One region of the Psychrobacillus sp. 05T411 genome, then DNA from elsewhere that is predicted to be linked to it. Evidence: riboswitches for the same ligand, from Rfam matches in the RefSeq annotation. Region 1 holds a riboswitch; each other region holds the start of a gene.

Region 1 (7,947 bases):
TCAACGATTCGTTTGGCGCATGAATTGTCCGAAAAAAGAAATGGCATGTATTACTAATGATGTAAGTTAAATTTCTGAAGACTTCTACCATGTATTCATACGGTAGAAGTCTTTACTTTGATTGTTTGAGGTGGAGATTTTTATGAGGGTAACCGTTAGTATACTAGCTATTTTATTTGGAATTATATTGGCAAATATAACTCATGGGTCATATAGTATGATAGGAAATATTATTTCACGTGTCTACGGAGTAGTTTTTATCGTATTAGGTGTTGTACTTCTAAATAATAGGAAAAATAAAAAAGGAAAAATATATGTTAGACCGATGGGGATAGCGATTGCTATGAGTATCTATGGCATTGTATTGATACTAAAGCAGTTATTAACATCAAGTGGCGGTGTGATAGGTTTTGGGATATTTTTTTTAATGGTCGGTTTGATTTTGATGTTGGTTGATTATTTGGAGGAGTAATACATAAAAATGACAAAAGCACCGATGCATATAACGTATATGTGCATCGATGCTTTTTCTCTTTAACGAAGGATGACTTCGTGTTCGCCTTCACTATCGGTGATGACAAACACTAATGAATTCTCACGTTCTGAAACTGGCAGTGGTACTTGTGCATATAAATGAATCGTTTATTCTTGTAAAGAATCAATACTAGCTCCACCAAACTTTGTTCCGTCCAGTGATTCGGTAGTTGCGAGGAAATCGAATTCATGTTTGTTATCATAAATCGCTTTAAACTTCACCGGTGCAAGTTGGTGCCCATAGTTGAATGATTCCAATGTGTGATTACTAATTTTCCCTGTTAAATGAAGATAGATTTCACTCTCTTTATTATAGTCAGCTATTTTTGGAGCTTTCAAGTACATGTGGGGATAGTTGGTAAAAATGGTACTTTAGAAATCTTCATTAAAAATGGTGCTAAATACCGTAATTTTACATAAATGAAGAGTGAAACGGGAAGTAGGAACTGGTTTGGTTATGTATAACCAGTTATTGGATATGATGAAAAAGCAGATTAGTATACATTTCAGATAAGTGACGGTAATCTGTATAGAGAATGTACATAATTTTTATTACAAAAAGGAGAGAAATCAATGCAAACAATTACTGGAAAAACTGCCCTTATTACAGGAGCAGGTCGTGGTATAGGAAAAGCTACAGCGATCGCATTTGCAAAAGAAGGTATTCATGTTGGACTATTAGCACGTACAATTGAAAATTTGGAGCAAGTTGCAGCCGAGTTAAAAGAATATGGAGTGAAAGTTTCTATAGCAACTGCGGACGTTGCAAATATGGAATCTGTAGATCAAGCGGTAGCTAAAATTAGAGAAGAACTCGGTTCTATTGATATTTTAGTAAATAATGCGGGTATAGGTAAATTCGGCAATTTCCTTGAACTAGATCCAGAAGAATGGGCAAAAATTATTCAAGTAAATGTCATGGGGACTTATTACGTAACTCGAGCAGTATTACCTGAAATGATTGAGAGAAAAACAGGGGATATCATTAATATTTCTTCTACTGCCGGACAAAAAGGAGCACCTGTAACAAGTGCTTATAGTGCATCAAAAGCTGCGGTTATCGCCTTAAGCGAATCGTTAATGCTAGAAGTAAGAAAGCATAATATTCGTGTCGTTACGTTAACGCCAAGCACGGTAGCTACTGATATGGCAATTGAACTAAATTTAACAGATGGCAATCCGGAAACAGTAATGCAACCGGAAGACATCGCAGACTTCATGGTTGCTCAGCTTAAAATGCATCCAAGAATCTTGCTTAAATCGGCTGGATTGTGGTCGACAAATCCATAAATGTAAAAAAGGAAAAATTCTTTTTTGAAAAATAGTATTGTAAATTTTTAGATAATGAAGTAGAGTTGTAAGCAACAATAAAATTCAATAGTTTTTCTTATCTAGAGAGGTTTAGGGACTGGCCCGATGACACCTCAGCAACCGCCTGTTATGGCATGGTGCTAATTCCAGCAAGTCGATTAAATGACTTGGTAGATGAGGAAAAGACTTATTCATACGAAGAGTCTGCTCCTTTAATAATTATTAGGAGCAGACTCTTTTTTGTATTTAAAATCAGAATAGATAGCATGTTAACGATACATTGGTACCATTATGGTTTAAAAGGGAATTCGGTGAAATACCGAAGCTGTCCCCGCAACTGTAAGTGTGGACGACTGTTGAAACAGCCACTGCGAGCAATCGTGGGAAGGCCAGCAGAAGGGTGAAGCACGAGCCAGTATACCTGCCTTTATATCGTATGAAGCAACACTTTCTTCGGGGGTTGAGAGGTGGGGGCGAAGGACTCTTTTCATCGTATCGGTGGATTAGTCCTATTGTTTCCTACTTTTAACTTTGAGCGATAGCTCAGCCGAAGATGGCTGGGACATCGCTTTTTTTTATTGAAATATGTAGAGAAAACGGAAAGGGGGTGGTTTGGAAAGAGACAATCACAGATTTATATATTCAAAAAAATATAAACTTAAAAGGGGATAATATGCATGGTAAACGTACAAAGTTCGAATATTGGATACCCAAGAATTGGTGAAAAACGTGAATGGAAAAGAGCATTAGAAGGCTTTTGGAATGGTAATATTTCAGAAGAAAAGCTGTTAGCAACAACGGGCGCAATACGCCTAGAGAGTTTGCGTAAACAGAAGGAATTGGGAGTAGATCTTATTCCGGTAGGAGACTTTTCACTATATGATCATGTGCTAGATACGTCTGTTATGTTTGGTGTTGTTCCAAAGCGTTTTGAATACAAGGGTGGAAAAGTGTCTTTGGAAACTTATTTTGCAATTGCCCGTGGAAATAAAGATGCAGTAGCATCGGAAATGACGAAATGGTTCAATACAAATTATCATTATATCGTACCGGAACTCGAAGGTGTAACACCGGAATTAGTAGAAAATCGTCCACTTACTTTTTATAAAGAAGCAAAAGAGAAGCTGGGTATCAACGGTAAACCTGTTATTTTAGGACCAGTTACATATATTAAACTGGCGAGGACTGAGAATTTCATTTCTTTATTACAACAGTTCACACCACTGTATATTCAAGTGTTGAAGGGACTTGAGGAGGCGGGAGCACAGTGGGTTCAAGTGGACGAGCCTATTTTGACTAGTAAACTGTCTAGCGAAGAGTTTGAGCAAGTGAAACAAGTTTATGCTGCAATTCAGGAGGCAGTTCCAAAACTCAACATCATCCTGCAAACGTATTTTGAAAAAGTTGCTAATTATGAAGCGGTTGCCGCATTGCCAGTGAAAGGATTAGGGCTCGACTTTGTTCATGGTGATTCACTTGAACTACTACAGAAATATGGATTTCCTAAAGACAAAGTTCTCTTTGCAGGTGTCATTGACGGACGAAATGTATGGCGTGCAGATTTAGATAAAAAAGTGGCACTTCTAAACGAAATTCAAACATCTGTTGAAAAAGATCGACTTATTGTTCAACCTTCCGCATCTCTTTTACACGTACCGGTTAGTACGAAACTGGAAGAACGATTGGAACAGGTTATAAAAGGAGGGCTGGCATTCGCTGATGAAAAGCTTACGGAAATTGTTCTGCTGAGTAAAGGAGTACATGAAGGAGCAGTGGCAATTGAGGCGGGACTTGAAGACAGTAGAAATGCCCTGTCCGTCTTAAATAACTCCAAGTATAGACAAAATGCAAAAGTGAAGGGAAATATCGAAAAGCTAACAGAAAAAGATGTGAATCGTACATTGCCATTTGCAGAACGTATTAAAAAGCAGCAACAACGATTCAATTTACCACTTCTCCCTACAACGACAATTGGGAGTCTGCCACAAACACCGGAAGTAAGACAAACTAGATCGAAATGGCGTAAAAGGGAAATAACGGATCAAGCATATGAACAATTTATTCAGGAACAGATTGAAAAATGGATCAAAATTCAAGAAGACATTGGCATTGATGTTTTAGTTCACGGTGAATTTGAAAGAACAGATATGGTGGAATACTTCGGTGAAAAATTCGATGGTTTTGCGGTATCACAGTTTGGCTGGGTTCAGTCATACGGTTCGCGTTGTGTTAAACCTCCACTTATTTTGGGGGATGTTGCGTTTAGTGCGCCGATTACAGTGAAAGAAAGTGTTTATGCACAATCTTTAACGACGAAGCCAGTAAAAGGCATGTTGACAGGACCTGTAACGATTTTGAACTGGTCATTTGTACGTGACGATATCCCTCGTTTTGAAGTGTTGAACCAAATTGCATACGCACTTCGTCAGGAAATCGAGGAGCTTGAAAAGAATGGCATCGGAATGATTCAAGTAGATGAACCTGCGATACGAGAAGGATTGCCGCTAGATCCTGAGAAAAGCGACGAGTACTTAAATGCAGCTGTTTATGCATTTAAACTGGCAACTTCATCAGTTAAAAATGATACGCAAATTCATACGCATATGTGTTATTCGGAATTCAGCGGTATCATCGGTTCTATTAGTGCCCTAGATGCAGATGTAATATCGATTGAAACATCAAGAAGTCACGGGGAAATCATTTCGGCATTTGAAAAAAACACCTATGATAAAGAAATTGGTTTAGGCGTCTACGACATTCATAGCCCACGTGTTCCGAGTAAAGAGGAGATGAAACAAAATATTAATCGAGCACTTCAAACAATCAAGCCAACACAATTTTGGATTAACCCAGACTGTGGTTTGAAAACAAGAAAAGAAAAAGAAACAATCGAAGGTTTGAAAGTGATGGTGGAGGCTGCGAAAGAAGTAAGAGAAAGCCAGTTGGCTGCTATTCAAAAGTAATAGTGAATAGTTGACTAAAAGATATTTCAAAATAAGCGCAATCTCATTCGAATGGTGAATGGCATTGCGCTTATTTTTTATTCCATTACAAAACTAGTGATAAGAATACTAATTGTATTAATTTCAGAAACAATTGAAATTTTGTTCATTGTATGAGCAAACGCTTACATATTAGAATCTTTCGATTATAATACATTTAGAACAAAATTTTATGTAGTGAACAAAGTTTCGTGGAGGGGGAAACATGTACTCAAAAGTAGAAATGATTAAAGTTGCAAAGCTCTATTACGAAATGAAATTAACTCAAAAAGAGATAGCTGAAAAGCTCAATTACTCAAGGGCGACCATTAGTAGAATAATAGATGCAGCATTTAAGGCCGGTATTATAAAGGTGGAAATAAATTATACACTTAGTTCTGTTCAAAAATTAGAAAGTAAGATTAAAGAAAAATATAACTTGAAAAAGGTATTTGTATTGCCTGTGTATTTACATGAAAGAGAACTTGTTTTGAATGATGTCGGAAAAGCTGTTGCAGCTTATCTATATGAAATTTGCGAAGACGATTCCATCTTGGGATTATCTTGGGGAACTAGTTTAAGTCATGTTGTTCCTTATTTAAAGAAAAAAGTATTACCTAATATGAAAATTGTCCAATTAAATGGCGGGGTTGCAAAAAGTTCATATTCTACTGGATCAGGAGCACTGCTTGAAAAACTATCGCAAGCTTTTTGTGCGGAGCATTATCACTTACCTGTCCCATCTATTGTAGATTCTTCCATAATTGCTGAAGCCATCATGACAGATTCTAATATAGAACAGGCACTGACACTCGGGAAGAAAAGTAATATTGCCTTATTTGGAATAGGAAATGTTTCATACGATTCGGTTCTCTATAAAGGTGGATATTTTAAAGGAGATACATACGAAGAGTTGATTGAAAAAAATGCAGTTGGGGATATTTGTTCTAGGTATTTTTCTATTACTGGTGAGCTCGTTGATCGAAGCTTAAACGAGCGAACGATAGGGCTTGAGTTAGAAGAATTACGAAGTAAAGAGTATTCAATTGCGCTTGCAGCTGGGAAAGAGAAGGCAACTAGTGTGATAGGTGCCTTAAATGGAGGATATGTTAATACCCTTTTCATAGATGAAGAATTAGCTAAAGAGATATGTATAAAGGAGATGTATTTAGATGATGAAAGCAGTCAAATTATATGAACCTGGAAATTTACAAGTAGAGGAAATAGAAATACCAACGATTTCAGCAACTGAAGTATTGATCAAAGTGAAAGCAGTGGGTATTTGTGGTTCTGATATTCCTAGGGCATTAGTTAAAGGTGCTTATTACAAAGGCTTAACGCTTGGTCATGAATTTGCGGGAGAAATTATTGAATGTGGTTCAGAAGCGACAGAATGGAAAGTAGGAGATCGCGTAACAATTGCACCATTAGTACCTTGTGGTGAATGTGTATATTGTAAGCAAGGGAAATATGGATTGTGTGATTCCTATAATTATTACGGCTCAAGAACTGACGGAGCTATGGCTAACTACATTAAAGTAGGTAAAGAGAATATCTTGAAACTAGATGACACAATTTCTTATGATGCAGGCGCAATGGTCGATCCAGCAGCAAATGCCGTTCATGGTCTTTGGAGAGGCGATTTGAAAAAAGGTGACACGGTGGTTGTTATTGGACTTGGTGCAATTGGAATGTTTGCAGTTCAATTTGCCCGTGAAATGGGAGCAAAAGAAGTGATTGCTATAGACATCTTTGATGAAAAACTAGAAATAGCAAAAGTTTTAGGTGCAGACCATGTCGTTAACTCAATGAAAGAGAACATAATGGAAGCATTAGCAGATGTAAGTATAGATGTAGTACTAGATACTTCAGGTTCACCTATTGCTCAGGATCAAGCAGTGTCTATCACAGGAAAAATGGGACGAGTAGTATTCCTTGGTATTTCTAACCAGTCACTTAATCTATCAGCTAAATCCGTAGATAGACTTATGCGCTATGAAATTGCGCTTAAGGGTTCTTGGAATTCCTTCTCTGATCCATTTCCAGGAAAAGAATGGACGTATGCAATTGAATGTATGGCACAAGGGAAAATTAAAACAGAGGAAATTGTTTCTCACCGTTTTGATTTAGAAGAAACACCACAAGTATTTGAAAAACTAAAAAACAAAGAATTAGCTTTCAATAAAATTTTAATCTATCCGGGCGAATAAAATGATGAAAGATTATGTACTAGGTATCGATTTAGGAACTCAATCTTTGAAGGTCGGTGTTTATACTACTGAAGGAGAGCAGCTTTATAATGCAAGTGCTGCTTATCCAACGCATAACGGTAGTAACGGTCATTCGGAGCAAGATGCGAATGACTGGTGGATTGCTTTACAAACAGCTATGCAGTCTGTTATCAAAGCAGTAAATCGTAAACGGATTAAAGGAATTGCACTTTGCGCAACCTCATCAACTGTTTTATTAACAGATGAAAATTTACAACCAATCGATTTAGCCCAATGTTGGATGGATCAGCGGTCAACAGACGAGGAAGATGAAATCAATGAAAATTTACATGTTCAGGTAAAAGAGCGATTACGCTATTCTGGAGGAAAAACCTCCATTGAGTGGATGCTGACAAAGTCATTGTGGTTAAAAAAGAATTATGATCTAACTGGTAAAAGGATTGTAGAGCAAATAGATTGGATGAACTATCAATTAACTGGTGAATTAGTAGGCTCACAATGCAACGCTACCTGTAAATGGGGGTATGTTGAACGACTTGGTGGATTTTCCGAAGAGTTTTTACACGGTATAGATCTTGAAGGTATTACAAGGCATTGGCCCTCTAAGATTATACATGTTGGTGACTTGGTAGGTACTGTTACGCAGGAGGCCGCTGACTTCTTATCGTTAGAGGCTGGAATACCGGTATTTCAAGGGGGCATAGATGCCCATATAGGGATGATTGGCGCAGGAGCACTTAAACCAGGAAATCTTAATATGACCACTGGAACTAGTTTTGTACATTTAATGCACCATGAAGAACCAATATTTAATGATTCTTTGTGGGGACCATATGATTCACCGCTCGTACAGGATATGTGGTTGTTAGAAGGAGGTCAACTCTCCTGTG
Region 2 (7,947 bases), on a different contig from region 1:
TCCGTTTCGGAATAGCCGCGACTTGCAAGGTATTGCTGCATTTCTGTTTGTGCGTTGTCGATATTATAGCGGGCATCTACTCTTCTATTTACAAACGTTCTGTACCAGCCAGACCCCGCATTTATTACTGCGGATGACCATGTTTTTAATTGATTTTCCGCTTGGAATACAACTAACTCATCCGTTACTTGAAAGTTTTCTATTGTAATAAGCCGCTCGTCACGCTTCTCTTTTACATCCGGAAGTATTGTAATTTGTGGCTTTGGACGCTCTGGATGCGGATTTGTGCTTATGCGCGCTTTATATACGGTTTCGATTTGTTCTTTCATTACGACTTCATGCGGTGCACCGATCATGTTTACTTGGCCTTGATCCATTAGTAAGAGCCTATCACAGTAAAGTGATGCGAGATTTATATCGTGAAATATACTGATGATCGTTATGCCGTTTTCATTTGCTTGCCTTTTAATCGTGTCGAGTAATTGTTTCTGATGTGCGATATCTAAGTGGTTGGTCGGTTCGTCGAGAAGCAGTATTGGTGCTGCCTGTGCGAGTGCTTGGGCTACAAATACACGCTGTTGCTCCCCGCCCGACAGGAGATCCAGCATTTGATGCTCGTATCTTTCTATTCCCATTTGTTTCATTGCCAATACTACAGCCGCTTCATCTTCGTCCGACCACGATGAAAATAAGCCACTTTGGTGTGGATACCGACCGAGTGCAATGGTATCTCTTACCGTATGGGAAAAGGCATGACTATGTAGTTGTGGGAGAACTGCCATTTTTTTCGCTAGCTCTTTCGATGAATAGGCTGTTAATGATTTTCCATCAATGAGCACATCTCCAGATTCTTTAGGCAGGATGCCACTAATCACTTTCAACAAAGTGGATTTTCCACTACCATTTGGTCCAAGAATTCCAAGCATTTGGCCTTTTTCAACTTGAAAGGAGACATTTTTGACGATTAGTCGGCGATCATATCCACCAGAAATGTTTTCCACTTTTAACATATTAAATGCCTCCTTTTTTTCGTTGTCTAAAGAAAATAAATGCAAAAACAGGAGCCCCGATAAATGCTGTAATAACCCCAATCGGTAGTTCCGTCGGCGCAATAATCGTACGAGATACTAAATCACAGATGATTAATAAGGCCGCCCCGTTAATAAAGCTAAGCGGCAATACATGGCGATTGTCCGAGCCAAATAAAAGCCTGGTCATATGCGGAACGACAAGTCCTACAAACCCGATTGTCCCCGAAACTGCAACCGCTGTACCAGTAAGCATAGAGCCGCCGATTAAAATCATCATTTTTCGTTTCTTAACATTGACACCTAAATGCTGTGCTCGTTCTTCTCCAAATAGCATGGCATTTAGCTCTCTTCTGTTTAACCATAGTAACAGCGTACCAATAAGCACAAAAGGGAACGCCATTTGTACGAAACTCCAACCGCGCATCGACACACTGCCGAGAAGCCAGCTAATAATTTGACGCAGCTCTTCCCCAGTGAGTGCAATCATTAGGGAAATAACAGAGCCTAAAAAAGAGCTAAAAATAATTCCGGTTAAAATAATTGTTTCCATTTTCATGGCACGATCGACTAGTTTTGCAAAAGTAATGACCAGAAACATGGTCACTAAAGCACCAATCATACTGAAAACTGGCAAGGTGAATATTCCTAAAAATGGTACCGAAATACCGAAAAAGAGCGTAGTCACGGCGCCTACTGAGGCACCGGACGACACTCCTAACGTATAAGGATCGGCAAGCGGATTTTTTAACAACCCTTGAAACGCAGCACCTGCGATGGCTAGTGATGCACCAACTAACCCTGCAAGCACAACACGTGGCATGCGAATTTTCCAAACGATATTGGACGCAATTGCATCTGCTCCCGTATCCCATAATGTGCTGATCGGTACCTTTACGGATCCGACCGATACACCAAGCCAAATTGCAATTAGTAAGGCAGCAATTGACAAGATGTAGCCGATCAAGGCTTTACTCACTAAATACCTCAGGGTATATTGCCTTCGCTATTTCTTCTAATCCTTCTGCAAGACGAGGGCCTGTTCGACTCGTTAAGTTTTCATCCACTTGTACAACTGCATCATTTTGCACAGCAGTAATAGTGTCGAAACCATCACGTGCTTTTACGCTCTCTACAATCCCATCTACATAGCTATACATGATAATGATTACGTCTGGGTTACGGCTAACGATTTCTTCCGGCGAGATCATAAACCAATTCTCTTGATCTGCAGCAATATTTTCTGCATTCACCATATCTAAAATTTCTTGCATGAAGGTACCTTTACCAGGTGTATAAATCTCCGGTACATCTGAAGTTTCGACAAATACTGTTTTCTTCGTTTCTACTTTTGCTACTTTTTCTTTCACATCTTCTACTTTTGCTTTCATATCTTCTACAATTGCTTGTGCTTCTTCTAATTTACCTGTAGCACGACCAATTTGTTCGATCGTTGTATACGTTTGATTGAAGTCACCTGCATTTTTCACAACGAATACTTTTACCCCAGCATCGCGGATTTGTTGCAAACCAGCTTCGCCCATTCCTAACATAGAATCGTGTGCAAATACGATGTCTGGATTCATCGATACGATTTTCTCCACGTTGAATTCCTGTCCACCAATTTTCTCTTTTTCAAGCGCTTCTGCTGGATAGTTATCATAGTCATTTACACCAACGATTTCTTCATTTAACCCAAGTGCAAATAAAATTTCTGTATTACTTGGAATCATGGAAACGATTGTTTTTGGAGCTTCTTCTAAGGTTATTTCATTGCCAACCGCATCTGTCATTGTTATCGGGAATGCCGCTTCTTCTACCTCAGCTTGTTGTTCTTGTTGCGCATTATCCTTAGTTTCGACAGGTGTTTCTTCTGTTTGTCCGCATCCGACTAAGAGTAATACTGCTAAAGCGGATGTCATCCATAATTGCCATAATTTCTTCATGTTCTTTTCCCCCATTTTCTGTTTAAATCCATTAAGCCTCGGCGTAATTGCGTCCAGATTTTGAATCGAGCAAACTCGATTCAAAATCTGGACATCCGCCGGAGGCTTTATCTTCATTCACTGAATGAAGATAAAAAAAACTCTCGTCCAATGAACGAGAGATAGAATAGGTATAAATCTGCTAGGTTACCATTTGCCAAGCTGACTTACACGAAACCTATCCTCGTAGGTGTTAATGTGTATATCCATAAAGGCAGGTTTTCTGACTCATGATAGCGGACTATCACACACAGTGGCGGGACCGTGCTGGATTTGAACCAGCTTCCCTTTTAACTTGCTAGTTTCATAGCAAGCACCTTTATGTTCAAAATATTTTGTATGCATCGACTTTATTATACATGAAATCACATGGTTGTCGACAGGGATTTTTGGGGTACAAAATAAGGAGAAAAGTGTGGTTTTACAACTAAACGATACTCCCATCAAAAAACACTTCGACCGAGTATGAAATAGATACATTGTCGATAGTTTTTTTGGTGAATGGGGTGTTTGTCAAATTGTCCCCAGCTTCTCTTTTTCGGTAATCATGTGGCGGATTTTTGTCCGTCGCCCTCCTAAAATGTTCAGAGACATAGAGATTTAGATTTGGATAATGAGTGAAATAATCCTTTCCTACTCATAAGGGGCATCCGAAGATACAATTTCGTATGCTTTTCGCTTCTCTATGTGACGAATGCTATCTACTTTTCTCGAGTTTCACTGGATAAAATGAGATACAAAAGAAAGGTGATACCATACTGCAAGTCACTTTTAGAAAATCGGACATATGGATTCTTGCCGTCTTCATTAATCCTAAGCAAAAAACCATATTATCTCTTAAGAAAATCTCAAGAGCTCAATGAGCAACCCAGATCCTTTTTTTGCTATAAACATTTAATTCACTGTAACACTTTCACTAATACTTTCATTTCTCTCTTTCTTCAAAAACATCTTATAGATTGGTGCCAATGCTTCTGAAGTAAGATTAATATCATTTTCATGTGCATATTTCACTGCATAACCCAAAGCAATCGTCATCGCACCAGCAACACTTGCTCCCGCAACCATGCCTGCCCCAGGTACTAACTTTACAATCTGACGAAAAATCGTTTTTCCTACGTTTCCGGTAATAGTTGCGATAATTAATTCTTTCGCATTGTCTTTTGAAATCGGTTTACCATATAGCGTTGATAAGCGTAGCATAAGCCCAATTTGCAGAGCTGTTAGCGGAACAAAATCTGCACCTGGAATTGGTACTGCTCCAATTGCTGCCGCAGAGCCACCCGCTGCCAAAATCCATTTATTCGCAACGGAAGATTTATCTGCTATATTCGCCGCCATCAATATATCCTTTTTTTTAACCTCTAATAATTTCAATACTTCATTTTGCAACAGACCAATATTTTCTCCTGTCCGCGATGAAATCGGCGTAACTGGATATTCATTATCCGTATGATTCTGAACATACTTAACTAGACTAGCAATATCATCAGCTGCATCAATCTTATTCAAAACAAGAATGATGTCTTTGTTAATTTTACTAATCTTATTCAATGAAGCTAATTCGGTTTCAGATAGTACTGTACCCGCTGCATTTAAGAAAAAAAGTACCAAATCTGCCTTTTTATAAAACTTCATCGTTTCTTCCGAATGCTCACTTTGAATATCGTCCAATCCCGGCGTATCGACGAATACAATTTTATCCTTATAGATGTACTTCTTAATTTCCTGCGTTTCACCCGGTTTCGCTCCAACTTGGGCAACTTCCGCCCCCATCAACCGATTGATTGTAGACGACTTCCCTGCGTTAACGTCGCCAATCATCGCAATAAGAACCTCTCGCTGCAATTGCTCATTAATTTCTTCCGTTTCCTCATCAAAAATGCGGTCAAACTCCTCATCAGAAAAAGTGTGATTATGCTTCATTTTTATGCTACCTCCCTATTATAAATATCATGTTTTTGTTAGATTGATATTGTGATTGTTAGTGTATCATCATTTTTTAATACCACTTTGCTTTACTATTTCTGATGCAGACTGTCCTGTTAAACATGCATTTAGTGCTCCCATTTTAAATTCCATCAACTCTGCTACACTTTATTATCTGTTAATTATAGCAGAAGTATTATATTTCACTAGTTTCGCATAATTAATTACCAAGAATTCACCCTGTTTTTATTAGTGAAGAGTATCAGGTTCCGACACAATTAGTCACTTATCCTAGTTAGAATTCAATGAAAAGTTAGTACCATAATTTAAAAAAGTGCTAACATGCAATTGTACATAATATGGAGATAGTAAAGAGCGGTCGAAATAATATTCTTAAACCGACCTATATATAATTGGTATTTTCCCTTTCATTTACCAAATTCAACCTGAGCAAGGTTTATTTGAGAACATTGGTCAGATGTCATCACATGATTACCCAGAAGAAAAAAACGTTGGAAGTGAGGAATCATCTCTATAGTCTGTCTGATTCTCACACAAGTACCCTATTCCGCCCATCAAAAAACACTCCGACCAAGGTCGAAGTGTTCCATTTTACATTTTTTCCGGAGCGGCAACTCCGATTAATCGAAGTGCGTTGGCAATTGTTTGACGAGCAGATGTTACTAATGCTAGACGAGCACCTGTTAGAGCGACGTTGTCTGAATCGAGTACTTTATCTGCATTATAGAAACTGTGGAATGTTGCTGCTAGCTCTTGGATATAAGTAGCTACACGGTGTGGCGCACGAAGTTTTGCAGCGTCTGCTACTACTTGTGGGAAGTCACCGATTTTTTTCAATAAATCTAATTCTTTTTCGCTTTGCAATAATTCCAGTGAATCTGTTGATGCTTTTAGCTCTTGTGTTTCAGCAGAGCGTAAAATCGAGCAAATACGTGCATGCGCATATTGTGCATAATACACTGGGTTTTCATTTGACTGAGAAACGGCTAAGTCCAAGTCGAAGTCCATATGGGAATCGCCTGAACGCATACCGAAGAAATAACGAACTGCGTCTAGTCCTACTTCTTCTACTAGCTCACGCATCGTAACTGCTTTACCAGTACGTTTACTCATTTTCATTTTTTCGCCGTCTTTATACAGTTGCACCATTTGAATAACAGATACTTCTAGTTTTTCACGCTCGTATCCAAGTGCTTCAATTGCAGCTTTCATACGTGGGATATAACCGTGGTGGTCTGCTCCCCAAATATTGATTAGTTGGTCGAAACCACGTACTAATTTATCTTCATGGTAAGCGATGTCTGGTAATAAATAGGTGAAAGAGCCGTCACCTTTAATCAACACACGGTCTTTGTCATCTCCAAAAGTTGTAGAGCGGAACCAAGTTGCTCCTTCTTCTTCGAAAATATGACCATTCGCTTTTAATTTATCTAGTGCTACTTCGATTTTTCCGTCTTCGTATAAAGAAGTTTCAGAGAACCAATTATCAAAGCCTACACGGAAGTCCGCTAAGTCTTTTTGTAATTTCGCAAGTTCTACTTTTAAACCATGTGAACGGAATGCTTTATAGCGTTCTTCGTCAGACATTTGAACAAATTTATCGCCATGCTCTTTTACTAGATCCGCTGCGATATCGATAATATCTTGTCCACGGTATCCGTCTTCCGGCATTTCTTTTTCTAAGCCTAATGCTTCAAAATAGCGAACCTCAATAGACACCGCTAAGTTGTGGATTTGATTACCAGCATCATTAATATAATATTCACGAGAAACATCGTATCCTGCAAAATCCAGAACATTACTTAGTGAATCTCCTACAGATGCACCTCGAGCATGCCCTAAATGCAAGTCACCAGTTGGGTTGGCAGATACAAACTCGACTTGAACCTTTTCGCCAGCTCCTGATTTTGTGCGACCATAATCTGTTGTTTCCGCAAGTACTGCTTTAATTACTTCTTGTAAATAATCTTTACGGACCGTAATATTCATAAATCCTGGACCAGCAATATCGATTTTGTCCATCATCGTACCGGACATGTCTAAGTTTTCCACAATAGCATCCGCAATTTGACGTGGATTTTTTTTCGCTAGCTTTGTTAATTGCATCGCGATATTCGTTGCGTAATCTCCATTTGCTTTATCTTTCGGTGTTTCTAAATGGATTGCTGGAATTTGGTCTTCCGCTACTAATTCCGCTTTTACAATCGCTTGTTGCAAAGCAGTTTTAATCGATTGTTGTACTTTTTCTACTGCGTTCATTTAATTCGCCTCCGTGTATATTAGTTCTAACGTATATGTACCTGCAATTTCTTCATTTATTAAGAGTTCATATTCTACTCGAAATTGTCCATCTTCAAAATGTAGTTGTTTCGTATTTGTTGTAATCATCATAGTGCCGTAGCCTGAATCATAGCTTCCTGTTTGAAGCTCTCCTAATACGAATGGCAGTCTCATTTTCACTCCACCGCTACGGAGAATTAAAGCAGAATCACCATTTAGTTTCGCCGTAGTTTTGACTGTTTTTTCATTTTGCATTTCTTCGTAAACTAAATAAGGTTGGTCCCCTTTTATCGTTAGCTCGCCTTTTGTTTGTATGTCGAAAGTTTCCGCTGCAGTATCAGGATGTTTAATCGTTGATAACAAGCGGACATTTACTGACTTTTTTATTGGTTGAGACATTGCTTTCATCCTAACGCATTTTTAATATAACCTTTTTATTATAAAGCTAAAAGTACAATAATGACAACTAAACATAAGCGAAACACGAAAAAACGTGATGCCCAAAAAAGGACAACACGTTTCCAAATTATTTTACCCAACCTAAAATCATTTCACGTACTAACTTCGAGGCAGTGTTTGCAGTTTGCTCCGATGAATCATATATCGGCGCAACTTCTACAAGATCAAAACCAACTACGTTCACACCTGAGTTTGCAATAGCATGGATAGAAGCAAGTAACTCGCGGCTTGTAATTCCACCGCAA
Region 3 (7,947 bases), on a different contig from region 1:
GATCCATTTGGTGATGTGCACGTGTAACGTTTTCTTTGCCCATTAATTGTAGTTGACGAACTTTCATGTCTTTTATCTTGTGTTTCATCTCTTCGTATTTTCGTTCTAAACCAAAAAGTTCTTCTGTTGTTTGTAAAATACTATTTTTTAGTACAGCAGTTCTTTCGCTATAAGCATCTACTTCTGCTTGTGCAAACGCAACTAAGTCTTCTTCGCCGCTTGCAGTTGCAAGTTCTACTTGAGCGTTACGTTTTTCTACCATTTGAGTAGTTTCTTCCAGTTCTTTTTCAAGCTGATGTTTTAATTGACCTTGACGTTCTAACCATTTACCAGTTTGCTCTGTTTGTTTTTCTGCCTCGCGAATGTATTGGTTTAGCATGGCGATTGGGTTTTTTTCTTCTTTTTTGTCGAATAGTTTGTGTAAATCTGCCTCTACTGAATATTTTAATCGATTCCATAATGATGTCATGTTTGTTTCCTCCTTATTTTGAAAGTTCGTTCCATTGTTTTTCGAAATTGACAAATGGATCATCTGATTTTACAGCTGATTTGGAAAAGCTTACAGATTCGTTGTTCCATTTTTTAACTACGTACCAGACACCTACGATTGCCAAAATTCCGAAGAAACCAGGTATGTTCACTACTGCAGAGATTAATCCTAGAATACCAACGCTTGCCCAAAAGATTTTTAAAAAAGTAGATTCACTTTTTAGATAGAAGTGCATCCCCGCAAATACGATTAACGCTGATACTCCTAATCCTAATAGGGAACCTAGGTTAGCAAGAGCTACGATTCCGGCAGTAATACCAAGTACTAATAAACCAAATTTTTTCATGTGAGTGTTCCTCCTCTCGTTTGTAGTTATAGCTTACCAATTCCACGAACTTCTCCAAACGGGCTTAGAATTGATTTTCGTATCGGTCTAGAGGCTTAGTCTTAGTAGGGTAGAATCTGCTATACTAATGAAAAATACATAAAATGGGGAGCTGAAAATGAAGAAAGTAGGCGCTATTGTTCTAGCTATTGCTGTGTATACCGCTATTGTGTTTTATTTTGGTTGGTGTGTTTTCACGTGGTTGGACGTATTCCTGCCAGTGAATAAGGTGATTTTCACCATCGTATGGACACTCATTGGTTACGCCTTATTTATCGCAAGAATCGACCACCGATTACGGTTATTTCATATAGTAGGCTCCTACTGGATGATTATTATGCAATACGGAATAATTCTTTTTCCAATAGCAACTATTTGCACGTGGATTTTCCCCTCACAATTAATAGTTATTGGTACAATCGTTTGTTTGTTGTTTATCATCAGTGTTGCCGTCGGTTCGTACAATGCCTATACGCCGGTCGTTCGTGAGTTATCGATTACATTGCCGAGAAAAGATGCGATGTTAGACAAATTAAAAGTAGTAGTTGCTTCTGATTTCCATCTTGGTTTATTATCCAATAAGGCGCATTTACAACGTTTTGTGAAAAAATCGAATGAACAGCAACCAGATGTCGTATTATTAGTAGGGGACTTGGTGGACGATGATCCGATTTGGTTTGTGAAAAAAGGGATGTCCGAAGTGATGAAACAACTCACTTCTACGTATGGTAATTACGGGGTACTTGGAAATCACGAGTACTACGGCAAGAAAATCCCGCTATTAGTGGAAGAAATGGAAGCTTCTAATGTAAAAATGTTATTAGATGAAACAATTATAGTAGCGGATTCGTTCTATTTAACTGGTAGGGAAGATTTGACGAATAAAGAGAGAAAGCAGCTTTCAGAGCTAGTTCCGCTTAAAAGCAACCTTCCTTGGTTTGTGATGGATCATACGCCTTCTAATTTATTCATTCCAGAAAAAGAAGGAGTGGATTTTCATGTGTCTGGACATACACATCGTGGACAGATGTGGCCAAACCATCTTTTCACACGAAAACTATTTGAACTCGATTATGGGTATAAGCAAAAAGGAAGTTTGCATGCAGTCGTATCTTCGGGTTTTGGTTTTTGGGGACCACCAATTCGTTTAGGGAGTCAATCAGAATTTTGGGTAGTAAACATTAAGTTAGAGGACGTGGGAGTATAATGGAAGCATGGATTGCAGACTGGATGAACCAGTTTGGATACCTGGGTGTATTTTTATTAATATTAATAGAAAATATTTTCCCACCAATACCTTCAGAAGTAATTTTAACGCTCGGAGGATATATGACGACAACAACATTGATGACCAAGTTTGGTATTATTGTTGCGTCTACTGCTGGTTCGGTAATTGGAGCAGCAATTTTATATTGGATCGGTACACTGTTAGATGTAGAGCGTTTAGAGAAAATAGTGAAGAAGTATGGGAAGTTTTTACGACTGACGATTAAAGATATTCATAAGGCAGATGCCTGGTTCGACAAATACGGTGTATGGGCGGTGTTTTTCGGAAGATTAGTTCCGCTTGTTAGAAGTTTAATATCTATTCCAGCCGGTATGTCGAATATGAAGTTTAGCCTGTTTTTATTGTTCACCACGCTTGGTACACTTATTTGGAATACGGTATTAGTTTCAGTTGGAGCAGCAGTCGGTGAGAATTGGGATCAAATCGTAGGGTATATGGATACTTACTCTAATATCGTGTATGTTATTTTAGCAATTGTAGGTATTGCATTTCTTGTTTGGTATTTTAAAAAACGTGACTAAGGAGATCTTATGGAATTTCTAGAATTATTAAGAGCATTAATATTAGGTTTTGTTGAGGGTATGACAGAATTTGCACCAGTTTCATCTACAGGTCATATGATTATTGTGGATGATATGTGGCTGAACACAAAAGACTTTTTAGGAGATTATTCTGCGAATACTTTTAAGATTGTCGTACAATTGGGTTCCATTTTAGCAGTAGTCGTGGTTATGTGGAAACGATTATTTAGTTTGGTAGGATTGTATAAAATAGATAGTGAGCAATCGAGTAAACAGTTCAATTTATTGCATGTAATTGTTGGAATGCTGCCTGCAGTTATTTTAGGATTCGCGCTTAAAGATTTTATTGATGATAATTTATTTGGTGTAAAAACAGTTATATTTAGCCTTATAGCTGGATCTATTTTAATGATTATTGCAGATAAGTTGGGACCGAAAAAGCCGAAAATCGTTAGTTTGGACCAAATTACATATGCACAAGCATTTAAAGTGGGCTTGGTACAATGTCTATCCTTATGGCCAGGTTTCTCGCGTTCAGGTGCAACGATTTCTGGTGGGGTATTGTTCGGGATGAGCCATAAAACAGCAGCAGATTTTACATTCATCATGGCCGTGCCAATTATGGCTGGAGCAAGTTTAGTATCTGTTATGAAAAACTGGGAACATATCAATATGGATGATATGGGATTTTATGTAGTAGGTTTTATTAGTGCGTTTGTATTTGCGCTAATATCGATTAAGTTTTTCTTAAAATTGATTTCGCACATTAAATTAATGCCATTCGCAATTTACCGTTTAATATTAGCGGCAGTTCTGGCAATTATTGTATTTACGTAATGAAAAGTGATGGACATTTTAAGGATGTCCATCTTTTTATTTGATCAAATAATTGTTAAAATGATTCTTTGGATGCAATTAATTCTTTCCTCTGTACAAGCATAAACACAATATGTTAGGCTATATAAAGAATATAAACACAATATGTAGTATGTGAACGATAATTAGGTACCATTATGGTTTAAAAGGGAATTCGATGAAATACCGAAGCTGTCCCCGCAACTGTAAGTGTAGACGACTGTTGAATTAACCACTGCGAGCAATCGTGGGAAGGACAGCAGGAGGATGAAACACGAGCCAGTAGACCTGCCTTTTTATCGTACGAAGCAACACTTTCTTCGGGGGTTGAGAGGTGGAGGCGAAGGACTCTTCTTACTCATTTCCATGGAATAGTCTTATTGTTTCCTACTTTTACATTTTGAGCGATGACTCAGCCGAAGATGGCTAGATGCATCGCTTTTTTATTTGTATTAAAAACAAGGAGGAATTTACATGACAACAATTACAAACACAACAAAACAAGAATTATTGCACCAACTAATAAAAGAATTTGGGGAAACAAACATTGCTCCATTAGTAAAAGTACATGAAAAATGGATAGTAAAACATCCGGAAGGAACAACATCCGAATGGTCCAAATCGATGTCGCTAGAAGCATTAAGCTTTTTAGACGAGCAAGAAACATACTGGACATTTGTCGCAGCCCTCATTCATTTAGCTGACATATATGAAAAGGTAGCACAAATAAGAAGCACTTCAGCAGACCGAGTATACAAAAAGTTTGCAAGCAATGTACAACTGCTTGTCACTAAAGGGCTTTATGATAAACGCATTACAGATGCTTATTCAGTCGAAGAACTACAACAATTAGCTGAAATAATCGTGCCAGAACGTGATTATTTATTCACTTATATCGGATTAAAAACATTGCTAGATCGCTATGTTGCCAAAGACTTTGATAATTCTATCGTGGAGCTTCCGCAAGAACGTTGGATGATGATTGCGATGACATTAATGAAAGATGAGAAAGAAGATCGCCTCGCAAAAATAAAAGAATCTTACTGGGCAATGAGCAATTTATATATGACGGTTGCAACACCAACCCTTTCCAATGCAGGAAAGCCTCATGGACAGCTTTCTAGTTGCTTTATCGACACGGTAGACGACAGTTTGCAAGGAATATATGACAGCAACACAGACGTTGCAACCCTTTCCAAATTCGGTGGCGGAATTGGTGTATATATGGGGAAAGTACGAAGCCGCGGTTCATCAATAAGAGGATTTGTCGGAGCATCCAGTGGTGTACTTCCTTGGATTAAACAATTAAATAACACAGCAGTAAGTGTAGATCAGCTTGGTCAGCGTCAAGGTGCGGTAGCTGTTTATCTAGATGTTTGGCATAAAGATATTTTCACATTTTTAGATTTACGTTTAAACAACGGAGATGACCGTCTTCGTGCGCACGATATTTTCACAGGTGTTTGCTTGCCGGATTTATTCATGGAAAAGGTAGATGCACGCGAGGAATGGCATTTATTTGACCCACATGAAGTTCGTCAGTTAAAAGGTTATTCATTAGAAGACTTTTATGATGAAAAACGTGGAGAAGGTTCATTTCGACAAAAGTACGAAGAATGTGTGAATGATAGTCGCTTGTCTCGTGAAACAGTACCAGCAATCGACTTGATGAAACGCATTATGCGCTCTCAACTCGAAACGGGTGTACCTTTTATGTTTTATCGTGATGAAGTGAATCGTAGCAATCCGAACAAGCATGCAGGTATGGTATACAGCAGTAATTTATGTACGGAAATTTTCCAAAACCAAAGTGCTACTACGTTTGAATCGATTCAATTAGAAGATGATGTTATCGTCACTCGCCGTAAATCAGGAGATTTCGTTGTATGTAATTTATCCTCTATTAATCTTGGACGAGCTGTTCCAGCGGATGTTTTGGAGCGGTTAATCAACATTCAAGTGCGCATGCTCGACAATGTAATCGACTTGAATATGATTCCGGTTCCACAAGCGGAGCGCACAAATGCGAGATATCGTGGAATTGGTCTTGGAACATTTGGATGGCATCACTTATTGGCTTTAAATAGTATTCGCTGGGAATCGGACGAGGCAGTGGAGTTCGCGGATAAGTTATATGAAAAAGTTGCTTTCTTAACGATTCAGGCATCTAGCGAACTTGCCAAAGAAAAAGGGGCATATCCTTTATTTGATGGATCGGATTGGCAAACGGGAGTTTACTTTGAAAAACGCGGGTACGAAAGCGAAGAGTGGAATGAACTGCGCCAAGATATAGCTGCAAATGGAATCCGTAACGGCTATTTAATGGCGGTTGCACCGAACTCATCGACGTCTATTCTAGCTGGAAGCACGGCCAGCATTGATCCGATTTTCCAAAAGTTTTACTCTGAAGAGAAGAAAGATTATAAAATTCCGGTAACAGTGCCGGATTTGAATTCGGAAACAACATGGTTTTATAAATCAGCTTATTTCATCGATCAGCATTGGACATTAAAACAAAATGCCGCACGCCAACGTCATATCGACCAAGGTGTTTCATTAAATTTATACGTGCAAAACACAATTAAAGCAAAAGAACTACTAGATTTACACTTAGATGCTTGGAACAGCGGTCTTAAAACAACCTATTATGTGCGCTCGACTTCTGTTGAATTAGTCGATTGCGACTCTTGTTCAAGCTAATGAACGCAATCGTTTGCTATTTGAGCTATAGCGGAAACACAGAGGAAGTAGCGGAATTAATAAAGGACCAGCTTGTAACAAGTGGATATGATGTGGATATGTATATGATAGGTTTCGGCACTGTGCCGGACCTATCCACATACAATCAGCTGTTTTTTGGTACATTCACATGGGATAAGGGCAGCACACCAGAAGAAATGAAAGATTTTGTCCGTGAAGTTGGCTATAAACCGGACAATGTATATGTATTTGGTTCTGGGGATACCCAATTTGGTGGAGATGATTTATTTTGCGGAGCTGTTGATAAGTTGAGGATATTTTATAACAGTACATACGAAGGATTAAAAATAGAGCAATCTCCAAGAGGCAGCCAAGAAAAGATAGTAACTAAATGGATAGAAGGAGTTTTAGAACATGGAAAAAGCAAAAACATTAGACCCTAGAAATCCTAATAAATCGACAGGAATTTTTAACGGCAAATCGAGCGGGATATTAAATTGGAACGATATCGCTTATCCACACTGGTATAAAATATATAAACGATTACTCGGAAATTACTGGCAAGCAGACGAAGTGAATATGTCGAGCGATGTAAAACAATTCCCAAATTTAACGAAGTCAGAGCAAGATGCCTATTTAAAGGTTATCGGGTTACTGGCAACCCTTGATGCTCCACAAACGAGAACAGCATTATTACTATCCTTATATGCAACAGATCCTTCCGTTCAATCTATTATGGCTGTAATCGCACAACAAGAAGCGGTGCATAACGAAAGTTACTCTTACGTTTTATCATCTGTTGTATCATTAGATCAGCAAAATAAGTCATTTGAGTTTGGAAGAACAGATGCTATTTTGTTGAAGCGAAATGAAAATATTATTAAATATTACAATGAATTTGTGGAAAACCCTACAACCGAAAATATAGTCAAAACATTAACATACACAACCTTATTAGAAGGCTTATTTTTCTATTCCGGTTTCGCATATTTCTACAATTTAGCTCGTTACAATAAAATGGTTGGTACATCAACAATGATCAGCTATATTAATCGGGATGAACTCGAGCATGGGCGTTTTATCTCCGAATTATTTAGAGCTACATTATCCGAAAATCCTGAGCTTAACAATGAAGAACTAATAGGCTGGGTTTACGACCAATTCAAAGAATCAGTCGAGCATGAAATCGAATGGTCTAATTATGTTCTAAAGGATATCGAAGGAATCGATTTAGATGATATGCAAGGCTATATCAAATATCGGGCAAATAAAATGCTACGTCTGCTAGGGCTTAATGAAATCTACCCTGACTATGTAGAAAATCCGATGAAATGGATTCGTGCATACGCCGACAATATTGATGGTACAAAAACAGACTTCTTTGAACAAAAATCCCGTCAATACGTTAAAGTGAATGCGATTGATAATGGGTTTGATGATTTGTGATTTATATTAAATTCATCTAAAGTAGAAATTTAAGTAGAGAAGAGCTAATCGTTATGAGCGACTATAGTTGGTTGCTAATGATGAAAATATTCTCTTTGTTTTTTTAGCAGCGTCTTCTCTTCTTCATCCTCTTTATTCTTCACAAAAATCCCCTATTAAAAATGGGGATTTTTTTCATGCATGTGATTTGTGTTGGAATGGGCATTTACCTTGAATTGGCTCAATATCATCCCCAATAAAGAATTGCTTCCATTCATTATGG

The links. Region 1 has a riboswitch for cobalamin ahead of metE (5-methyltetrahydropteroyltriglutamate--homocysteine S-methyltransferase). Riboswitches for the same ligand answer to the same signal wherever they lie in the genome.
Region 2: linked by a shared signal. The riboswitch ahead of AC1DFT_RS08290 (ABC transporter substrate-binding protein) and the one ahead of metE (5-methyltetrahydropteroyltriglutamate--homocysteine S-methyltransferase) in region 1 are both predicted to bind cobalamin.
Region 3: linked by a shared signal. The riboswitch ahead of AC1DFT_RS09370 (ribonucleoside-diphosphate reductase subunit alpha) and the one ahead of metE (5-methyltetrahydropteroyltriglutamate--homocysteine S-methyltransferase) in region 1 are both predicted to bind cobalamin.

The regions. Positions count from the first base shown of each region.
Region 1 is NZ_JBFTLO010000004.1:49,146-57,092, reverse strand. Features, by position in the region: gene AC1DFT_RS04470 (YcdB/YcdC domain-containing protein) at 1-57, shown strand, start outside; gene AC1DFT_RS04465 (hypothetical protein) at 143-472, shown strand; gene AC1DFT_RS04460 (hypothetical protein) at 643-879, opposite strand; gene AC1DFT_RS04455 (3-ketoacyl-ACP reductase) at 1,108-1,824, shown strand; SAM riboswitch class I at 1,919-2,026, shown strand; cobalamin riboswitch at 2,110-2,288, shown strand; gene metE (5-methyltetrahydropteroyltriglutamate--homocysteine S-methyltransferase) at 2,523-4,808, shown strand; gene AC1DFT_RS04445 (sugar-binding transcriptional regulator) at 5,053-6,024, shown strand; gene AC1DFT_RS04440 (galactitol-1-phosphate 5-dehydrogenase) at 5,999-7,036, shown strand; gene AC1DFT_RS04435 (FGGY-family carbohydrate kinase) at 7,038-7,947, shown strand, end outside.
Region 2 is NZ_JBFTLO010000008.1:86,672-94,618, reverse strand. Features, by position in the region: gene AC1DFT_RS08300 (adenosylcobinamide amidohydrolase) at 1-1,010, opposite strand, end outside; gene AC1DFT_RS08295 (FecCD family ABC transporter permease) at 1,012-1,995, opposite strand; gene AC1DFT_RS08290 (ABC transporter substrate-binding protein) at 2,000-2,974, opposite strand; cobalamin riboswitch at 3,210-3,349, opposite strand; gene AC1DFT_RS08285 (Era-like GTP-binding protein) at 3,908-4,939, opposite strand; gene argS (arginine--tRNA ligase) at 5,555-7,222, opposite strand; gene AC1DFT_RS08275 (YwiB family protein) at 7,223-7,642, opposite strand; gene speB (agmatinase) at 7,770-7,947, opposite strand, start outside.
Region 3 is NZ_JBFTLO010000009.1:19,738-27,684, reverse strand. Features, by position in the region: gene AC1DFT_RS09395 (PspA/IM30 family protein) at 1-469, opposite strand, end outside; gene AC1DFT_RS09390 (lmo0954 family membrane protein) at 483-836, opposite strand; gene AC1DFT_RS09385 (metallophosphoesterase) at 994-2,082, shown strand; gene AC1DFT_RS09380 (DedA family protein) at 2,082-2,684, shown strand; gene AC1DFT_RS09375 (undecaprenyl-diphosphate phosphatase) at 2,694-3,521, shown strand; cobalamin riboswitch at 3,671-3,849, shown strand; gene AC1DFT_RS09370 (ribonucleoside-diphosphate reductase subunit alpha) at 4,014-6,239, shown strand; gene AC1DFT_RS09365 (flavodoxin) at 6,239-6,682, shown strand; gene AC1DFT_RS09360 (ribonucleotide-diphosphate reductase subunit beta) at 6,654-7,685, shown strand; gene AC1DFT_RS09355 (YqcI/YcgG family protein) at 7,860-7,947, opposite strand, start outside.